3 regions of the Ornithinibacillus jepli genome follow, and region 3 is predicted to be linked to each of the others. Evidence: riboswitches for the same ligand, from Rfam matches in the RefSeq annotation. Region 3 holds a riboswitch; each other region holds the start of a gene.
What was found. A riboswitch is a leader RNA that binds a small molecule or an ion and turns the genes downstream of it on or off. The one in region 3 is predicted to bind lysine.

Region 1 (3,290 bases), on a different contig from region 3:
CACAATGAAAAAAATTAACAGCCTGAAACAGGAAATCTTCGCAATTTATCACACTCACCCTAATACAGCAGCCATACCATCTACTATTGATATCATGAATCACCATGATGAGAGTGTGGATATGGTTATCATTTCTTTTAAGTATCATGTACCTATGATGAAATGGTACACCATAGATGATTCATCCTATCGGGAACGCCCTTTTTTAATAATATAGAATTATTCGTCCATTCCTTCTTAACAGAGTAGAAATAAATTATAGTAAACAGAGAAAGGAGTGCGAATAAGATGAAGGCTACAAATATAGAAAGACCTAGGAGGATCAAAGAAGTACAATATTCTAAACTCATCCTTAATACTAGTCAACGGAGAACCCTAAAAGGCATTTCAATCAAAAGAAAGAGCTGTGGCTGCAGCTGGAAACAGTACAGATCATAGGTAAAGTAACATCCCTTCATTTTTTAAAGCGATATCTACAATTCTACTACTTACATCGCTTAAGCACCCGGAATACACCTGGATACACTTCCTATTTTCCTATAAAAGTTAGAAAGAGACTGTAAACATTCGGATAAAGAATGTTACAGTCTCTCTTTTTATACTAACTTCTGACGACAAATTTGAACAGAAGTTAGCTCCATTTAATTTATTCCCACAGTTTGAACAGAGGTTTCGCCATGACCAGTTGATTGGAGATTTGCTCTGCAGGTTGTGCTTGCTGACCACTTTGACTTTGTTGCTGATTTTGATTATTTGATAGATTAATATTTTTCATCATCTTATTTGCCATGTGGGTTCATAGTTTTTTCGTTATATAGTGAGATAAGATACACAAGTTTTAGAGGAAACTTATAGTTCAAACCTTTTGCACAAGAGTTGAACTGCTTTTTCACCATTTTCAATATCTACAACATAGGAAATACTGATTTCTGATGTCGTGACTTGATAAAATGGAGTATTTGATTCAATTAATGTGCGAAATACTTTCGAAGCAACACCCGTCATGTCACGCATCCCTGAACCAATAACGGATACTTTAGCAAATCGGTTTTCTATTTTGAAATAGAGTTCAGGGTATTCTTCTTTTAGATTGAAGAAGATTTTCTGGATTTGGTATTCTTCCGTGTCCTTCATCGTAAATGATAATTGTAACCCTTCGTTATTCGTAATCTGTGAAATCATATCGACATTAATTTCCTCTTGCTCCAAATGAATAAATAATTTATCAAGTAGGTGTGTATCATTTTCAGGATAATTCAATGTCACATGAATCATATCCGGATCAATCGCAACACCTGTGATTGCTTTTTTCTCTATCATTTCAACAGTAGCCATAACCCAAGTTCCTTTCTCCTCTGATAGTGTTTTAGCTAAATAAATAGGAATATTGAAATTCTTTGCAATTTCTACGCTTCGAGATACGAGAACTCCTGACCCCAGCGCACTCATCTCCATCATTTCCTCATATGAAACAACTTGGAGGCGTTTTGCATCAGGATAGATTCGTGGGTCAGTACTATAAACCCCAGCAACATCTGTATAAATTTCGCATGGGCATTGGATTGCTGCTGCAAGTGCTACAGCTGTCGTATCAGAGCCTCCACGGCCAAGTGTTGTTATTTCATTGTCCGTATTAAATCCTTGGAAACCTGCTACGATAAGAACATCATATGTATCGAAAAGTTGTTCAAAAAGCTTTGTATTTATCCTTGAAATCTTGCTCTTTAAATGATGGCCAACCGTTTCGATACCAGCTTGATAACCTGTAAGAGGCTTAGATTTTACTCCAAGATCATTCAGAATAATAGATAGATAGGAGATAGTCTGCTGCTCACCGGTTGTCAGGAGGACAGCCAAATCCTGTTCGTTAGGTGATTGGGTAATCGAGCTCACCTGTCGCAATAGTTCATCTGTTGTTTTCCCCATAGCACTAACAACAACTACTAGCTGTTCCCCCTGTCTTACACGACCCTTCAAGTAGTCTGCAATATCCTTAATTTTCTCTAAACTGCCTACACTCGTGCCGCCAAATTTAAGTACATTTCTTTTCATAATCTTCCTTCTTTCTACGGATGATGCGACTTGCTAGATGGGCCAGAAATTAGGAATAGGATTATCCCAACCATAAAAAAACAAGCCGAGTATTCCGACTTGTTTCAAGATCTGTCCTATATACAAGTGGAAGCACTCCATTATTATTAGAAAAACTCTCATTCGCTTGCCTTTTGGCGAATGTATTAGTTTTTCTTATGCAGACGGGAAAGATTATTATACTTTCCTACCTGCCAAAGAATAATGACAGACTGCATACTCTTAATATACAATCCAACAAAGTCCTATCTGCAAACAGAACTTTATTTCGGCAAAGGCCCCTTTCGCTTACTACAATTTGCAGATTTACATAGTAAGTTACTGATGACATTTGCACCTCATCCAGTGATTATTTAATTAATATTGTAAGTATATGAAAATTTCTTGGAATTGTAAACCCAATAGATTAGGAGTTTATCCGAATTATTAATGCAAAACACTTAAATAATAGTCTATTCCTCAATGTCCATCCCCTTTCCCACTAGTTTTGTAACAAAAAAAGCATTGCTTCCTATGAAGCAATACTTTTTGAAATTATTACCGGTGATATTCCAATGGTCCACCTGGTCCAAGTGGTAGTCCAAACAGCATCCAGATAATAAGCATTATCGTCCAGCTAATTAGGAAGAATATAGAATATGGAACCATCGTGGAGATTAACGTACCAATACCCATCTTTTTATCATATTTCTGTGCAAATGCAATAATTATTGCAAAATACGTCATCAATGGTGAAATGATATTTGTAGAAGAGTCTGCAATACGATATGCCATTTGTGTTAGCTCTGGTGAATACCCAAGCCGCATCATAATCGGTACAAATACCGGAGCCATCATCGCCCATTTTGCAGAAGCACTTCCAATAAACAAGTTAATAAATGCTGTAATTAAGATAAATAGAATAATTAGCGGAATACCAGTTAAATTAACACTCCCTAGAAAATCCGCTCCATAAACACCTAGAACTAGGCCGATATTGGTTTCATTAAAATATGCTACAAACTGTCCAGCAGTAAATGCCAAAACAATAAATGTTCCCATAGATGCCATGGTATCTGACATTTGGCTAGCAACATCCTTATCACTTCGAATGGATTTCGTAACTATTCCATACGTTAGACCAGGAATAAAGAATAATATAGCGATAATCGGTACTAATGAACTCATAAATGGCGATTGAATGATTTGCGCCATTGCAT
Region 2 (3,290 bases), 460 kb from region 3:
CATCGCACCGCCAGGAGTAGCTTCTTCAGCAAACTGATGAATAAACTTTACTGTTCCAGATATCTCATCCTTAAACTCACTTAATACTTTTGCAACACCAAGAAGTGAGGCAGTATGAAGATCATGACCACATGCATGCATCACACCAGGAACTCGTGATTGATATGGAAGTCCTGTCTCTTCTTGAATTGGTAAGGCATCAAAATCCGCACGTAACGCAATTGTCTTACCAGGCTTTCCACCTTTTAGTGTCCCAACGACACCTCTGCCACCAACTTCTTTTCTAACCTCTATGCCAAGATTTTCTAGATATTCTGCGATTTTCTTTGGCGTATTTACTTCATGATGGGAAAGCTCCGGATACATATGAAAATCACGACGAAGCTCCACTAACTCCGGATATATATCTTCCAATCTTGCAAATAACGACTCTAGCATATTGATTCCTCCGATGTTTGAATCTGTTAATTTTTATAGGCTAGACTACTTTGATAGTAGCCTAGCCTCAGTAACAAACGTTTCCATTATATTATACCTTAATTTGACTATGATGACGTCTATCGCGCTTCTCATTCCCCTATAAAATGTACATGAGCTTCTCCCTCATGACACTTCTACCAAATAAATAAATGTGCTATTGTTACAAAAATAGCTCCCAATGCATACTGAATCAACACTAATGGTAGAATCCACTTCATCCATTTAATCCAAGGGATTTTTGCTAGTGCTAAGGAAGCCATTAATACGCCAGCTGTAGGTGTGAAAGCATTTGAAATTCCATCACCATATTGGAAAGCTAAAACTGCCGTTTGACGGCTAACACCAAGTAAATCACTTAAAGGAGCCATGATTGGCATACTAATTGCTGCCTGCCCACTCCCAGAAGGAACTATAAAGTTTAATAGACTTTGAACAATGAACATGCCAACAGCTGCAAATGCAGTCGGTAAATCTGCTACTAAATTCGATACAAAATAAAGTATTGTATCGATTGTATTCGAGTCTTGTAAAATCCGTAATATCCCATATGCAAAACCAACAATTAATGCACCTTGTACCATTTCTTCACACCCTTTTACAAAGGCGTTCGCAATCTCGTTCAGTTTAAATCTTGCAATAATACCAACGACAATTCCCATGATTACAAATAGTGCAGTGATTTCTGTAATATACCACCCTTGTAAAATAACCCCTAGTGCAAGGCCAACAATCGTTAGACCTAAAACTACTAGAATAGCAATTTGGCTTTTTGATAAACCTTTGCTACTTTCTTCATCTAGACTTACATCACGCTTCTTATCTTCAGCATACATTAAACTACGTGTTGGATCTTTTTTCACTTTTCTCGCATAAAACATGACGTAAACAATTGTCACTCCAACAAAGATTAGCCAAAATACGAAACGTACTCCCATACCAGAGAATGTTGGTAATCCAGCAATTCCTTGGGCAACTCCTACTGTGAATGGATTCATAAATGCAGAACCAAATCCAGCATATACTCCAACGATAATCATTGCTGCACCAGTAATAGAATCAAATCCCATACGCATCGCAAGTGGTACGGCAATTAAGATGAATGGAATGGTTTCCTCAGCCATCCCCCATGTACCACCACAAATAGCTAAAAATATCATAATAACTGGAATAAGTATAATTTCTTTTCCATTTAATTTTTTCGTAAGCGAACCAAAAGCAGCTTCAATTGATTTCGTAGCAGTTAAAATACCAAACGAGCCACCTACAATAAAAATAAAGAAAATAATGCTAGCTGCATCAACCATCCCTAAATGTAACGATTCAAATAACTGCATAAACCCTGTTGGAGTCGATTCAATAGTTTGATAGGTTCCATCGGCTACAACCGTACGACCATTTTCATCCACTACCCGTTCATATTGTCCAGCTGGGATTAGGTATGTAGTTATAGCTGTAATAACCATTAATCCAAATAGAATAATAAAACTGTGTGGAAATTCAAATTTCTTCCGTGTCTTTCTTGCGTTTGTACTCATGTTGCACATCCCTTTCTGTACTTATCTTTTTTTTGGGTGCGCATAGAAAACTTGAGAGAGGGATTATAATTTGAGGTCTTTTTTGTTCTGATATTAGAAAAGTCGGGGTAGCTAGTCCAATGTTCTAGACAAAACAAAAAAGACAACGAATAGGAAAATAACCTACCATTGTCTTTAACACAATACGTTATCCTCCATCCTGATCAGTAGTTCTCCATGCACTTAAAAATTGCATGACAGTATGCTCCTTATTCAGAAAACACACCAGCAATAATGAAATTGACCTTCATTACGCTTCGGCAAATAATCCTTTCAGGCAATCCTCATCGATGTCATACTCCGATTGCTTACTCTTATTATCCGCACCTCTACCTCATCGAATGACAAGGTTCAATATGAAATTGAAATATAATTCAATATAATAACAGAATTAAGTCGTTTGTCAAGGGAATCTTGTTAGTTTCGAAAAATACCTTTCCAATTGTATCAACCTTATTCCTTTGAGTTTACTCCAACATTTCTGGAACTGTTTAATCTCAGCCCCCCTTCTCTCTCCGTACAACCTCATCGTTCAATCCCCACCAAAAAGCGACTACAATCCCTGTGATGATCACTAAAAATGGAGCTACAAAGATTAAAAAAGTATCCATTCTACCTCACCTCAATGTTCATGTTCCGATTTCCCACTAACATAATCTTTATTAAATAAGAACAACCTAAGTAACAAATAAAGAGAAGGAATCAACAATGCTAACCCAGCAATAAACGCAATAATAAGTGAAATGGCCATAGCTTCATTCGTAAAGCTATCATATAATGTTAAATGCGGATAAAGTAAATATGGATAATGTGAAATACCATATCCATAGAACGCAAAGACAAACTGCCCAATTAGGAGGACAAAAGCAATGCCATAATTCCTCCGTTTCCAAACAAGCCATACCGTTCCAACAAACAACAGACCCGAAATCATAAACATCCACCATAATCTTAAGATGCGTTCGTAGTGCTCAGGATTATGAAAGCTTAGCTCATAGATAATTCCACCTGCCGCAACAATCGTTGGCAACGCCCAAATCAGCGCATAACGACGAAGTAAATTAGCAGCTGGTTTATCATTTGCTTTATTCGCATACCACGTTAGGAATACTGCAGAGATATAAAGCACTGCAGAAATACTTAGCACAACAATACTCCAGCTTAACGGACTAGTGAACAATAGCCAATAATCTAACACTGGACTTTCATTTTGCATAAAAACAAATCCACCTTCAG
Region 3 (3,290 bases):
ACACTAGGATATGATTACCTACGCAAAAATCGCCATTATTCTTCTGTAATTGCTCATTGTGCATTTCAACATCATGAGCGTATTAATGGGACAGGGTACCCAAGAGGATTAAAGGGAAGTGAGATACATCTATTTGCTCAAATTATAGGTGCTGCTGATGTATTTGATGCGGTTACGAGTAATCGAGTATATCGTAAGGCAATGCTTCCTCATGAAGGACTTGAGCTCCTATATAGTAGTGCCGTTAACCAATTTGATATCCGTATTATCGAAGCATTTAAAAATAGTGTCGCTGTTTATCCTAATGGAATCTCGGTAGAGTTGAATGATAACCGACAAGGTGTTGTGTTGAAACAGAATAAGCACATTTGTGATCGTCCAGTGGTTCGTATATTGAAAGAAAGAGGGCAAAAAGTGGAACCATATACGATTGATCTTTCCAAACAACTGAATGTAATTATTACAAAATGTAATTTAGTCTAATTTTTAGTCCTACCCTTCTTGGAACAAGCATAGATTGTACTGAGGAGGGGTTTTCTATGAGAAGGCATCGAATGGGATTTAAAGGAGCAAGAACTGCACCTCCATCGAGATATATTTTAATGATTTCATTTATTTTAGTGATTGTTATTACTTATTTTAGTTTAGAGTTTATTGATGAAGAAATTACCCCGACAATAGAAGAAATTGCCGAGACAAAAACAAGAGAGTTTGCTACAAGGGGTATCAATTCTGCTGTCAAGTTTGCAGAAGAATATACTTATGACGATATCGCCCTAACGGAAAAAACGGAAGCAGGTTATATCTCGATAGTCGGTTGGGATAACTCTGTTGTAAACAAGATTAATCGGGCAGCAACTGATCGAGTGGAGGAATTTTTTCATAGTATGAATCGTGGAACACCGCCACAGTACAGTGATCCACTTGGAGAACCAGAGGTATACGGAGATACTGTTGAGGAATTAGTTTATCGTGATCCAACGGTGATTGAAATTCCATTAGGGCAAGCAACTGGAAACTCCATACTAGCAAATCTAGGACCTAAAATACCGGTAAATCTAGAATTAGTAGGTAGTGTAGAAACAGAATTGGTAGATGAAACAGAGCAGTACGGGATTAATAGTGTCTTAGTCTCACTATATGTAAAAGTAGAAGCTGATGTTCAAATTGTCATCCCATTTACGACTGACGTTACGCATGTCAGTACTAAAATATTGATCGATAAAGTTCTCGTAATGGGAGAAGTACCAGATTTTTATGGTGGCACAGGTGCTGATCCAAATATTGCAGTTCCGAAAGATGACTTGCAAGAAGAGTAAAAACATAGTATAGTATATTCATAATTTAATATATAACCTTATCAGATCGGTGAGGTAGAGGTGCGAACAAGATGAGTAATCAATAGGAGGATGACAACTATGATTATTGATGAAAGGCTTGTTTGCCGAAGCATAATAAGGGTCAAACTTATTACTTGCTGGGGTGTCTTTGAATAAAAGGCAAACTGTCATGCTGGAAGTGGGCATGGAGGACTACAGATCGAGATGGAGGATAACGTATATGCAGAAGCAATGATAGGTTATTTTCTATCGTTGCTTTTTTGTGTGGAAAAATCTTTTCTGTTACGTATCTCCATGGTCTTACAGCATAAACTATAAATAACATGGAGGTAGAAACAATGGAAGGAACAATTTATTCTCTTATTCCCGCAATTCTAATGCTTGTTTTAGTCTTATTAACAAGAAGAGTACTCCTATCTTTAGGAGTAGGGATTGTTTTAGGGGCTTTATTTATTCATGATTTTAATGTATGGAACAGTTTAATGGAAATATGGAATACATTTTATGGTATTTTCATTTCGGATGGGGCACTTAATACTGGGGATCTCCAATTGATTGGATTCCTATTGCTATTAGGCATTATGACCGCATTTCTTCAGGCTTCTGGGGGTAGTAAAGCATTCGGAGACTGGATGATAAAAAAAATCACGACACGTAGAAGGGCACAGCTAATGGCTCCTATATTAGGAATTATTATTTTTATTGATGATTACTTCAATGCCTTAGCTGTTGGTCAAATTGCAAGACCTTTAACAGACAGACATCGAATCTCTCGGGCTAAACTAGCTTATTATATTGATTCAACTTCTGCACCTGTAACAGTAATATCTCCAATATCAAGTTGGGGAGCTTACTTGATTGGATTAGTCGGTGGTTTAGTTGCAATGACAGGATTACAACCATTAGAAGCATTTGTAAAAATGATACCATACAATCTATATGCTCTTGGAGCAATGTTACTAGTCTTCCTGACTGCATTTCTTAATCTTAATATTGGACCAATGAAAAAACACGAGAGTTTAGCTACTTCAACAGGTGAAGTTATCCCTAAGGGTACAACGGTTCCAGGAGACTTAACTAATTCATTTGAACCAAGTTCAAAGGGAAGAGTTTATCACCTTATAGTTCCTATTATAGTATTAATAGGAACAACTATTAGCTCTATGTTCATTACTGGTGCAAAAGCAAGTGGAGATACGGTTTCTTTATTATCTATTTTTGAGAATACAAATGTAAACTTTTCCCTGTTTATTGGTGGTATTACAGCAGTGGTAGTCGCTTTAATTTTATACCTAATACAACGTAACCCAGAAGCAAAAAATGGTTTAGTATTTATCGAAGGTATTAAAGCAATGCTTCCTGCCATATATATTTTATTACTTGCCTGGATGATTGGGACGATTATCTCTACTTTACAAACAGGTGAATATTTAGCTGGGGTTGTTGAAAATGTAAATATTAGTTCTAGTATATTACCAGTTATTTTCTTTGTACTTTCTGGTTTTATGGCACTAGCGACTGGAACTTCCTGGGGAACGTTCGGAATTATGTTACCAATTGCAGCTGAAGTAATGGCGATTGCAGATCCGTCATTAATTATTCCTTCACTTGCTGCAGTACTAGCAGGTGCTGTATTTGGAGATCATGTATCACCAATCTCTGATACAACCGTTCTATCTTCTACTGGAGCAGGAGCTAATCATATTGATCACGTTATAACACAACTTCCTTATGCACTAATTGTTGCGCTTTCTTCTGTTATTGGGTACCTAATTATTGGATTAACTAGTAACGCTTTATTAGGTCTATTAGCAACAGTTATCATCATTATTATAGTGGCATTACTATTACACATGCTAAACAAAAATCAATAAAAATATTTTGTTAGGGTCAAACCGAAAGTATCACATTTCGTTGTGTTTACTGGGGTTTGACCCTATATTTTTTATT

Region 1: it holds a riboswitch for lysine, as region 3 does, so the genes downstream of both, AB1K81_RS14620 (aspartate kinase) here and AB1K81_RS14225 (Na+/H+ antiporter NhaC family protein) in region 3, are expected to answer to the same signal.
Region 2: it holds a riboswitch for lysine, as region 3 does, so the genes downstream of both, AB1K81_RS12090 (YfcC family protein) here and AB1K81_RS14225 (Na+/H+ antiporter NhaC family protein) in region 3, are expected to answer to the same signal.

Annotation. Positions count from the first base shown of each region.
Region 1 is NZ_JBFEGG010000004.1:22,947-26,236, reverse strand. Features, by position in the region: gene AB1K81_RS14625 (M67 family metallopeptidase) at 1-217, shown strand, start outside; gene AB1K81_RS14620 (aspartate kinase) at 850-2,052, opposite strand; lysine riboswitch at 2,175-2,441, opposite strand; gene AB1K81_RS14615 (AbgT family transporter) at 2,629-3,290, opposite strand, start outside.
Region 2 is NZ_JBFEGG010000003.1:44,740-48,029, reverse strand. Features, by position in the region: gene AB1K81_RS12095 (M20 metallopeptidase family protein) at 1-438, opposite strand, end outside; gene AB1K81_RS12090 (YfcC family protein) at 615-2,015, opposite strand; lysine riboswitch at 2,215-2,394, opposite strand; gene cydS (cytochrome bd oxidase small subunit CydS family protein) at 2,552-2,665, opposite strand; gene AB1K81_RS12080 (cytochrome d ubiquinol oxidase subunit II) at 2,677-3,290, opposite strand, start outside.
Region 3 is NZ_JBFEGG010000003.1:502,061-505,350, forward strand. Features, by position in the region: gene AB1K81_RS14215 (HD-GYP domain-containing protein) at 1-483, shown strand, start outside; gene yunB (sporulation protein YunB) at 540-1,319, shown strand; lysine riboswitch at 1,367-1,543, shown strand; gene AB1K81_RS14225 (Na+/H+ antiporter NhaC family protein) at 1,679-3,214, shown strand.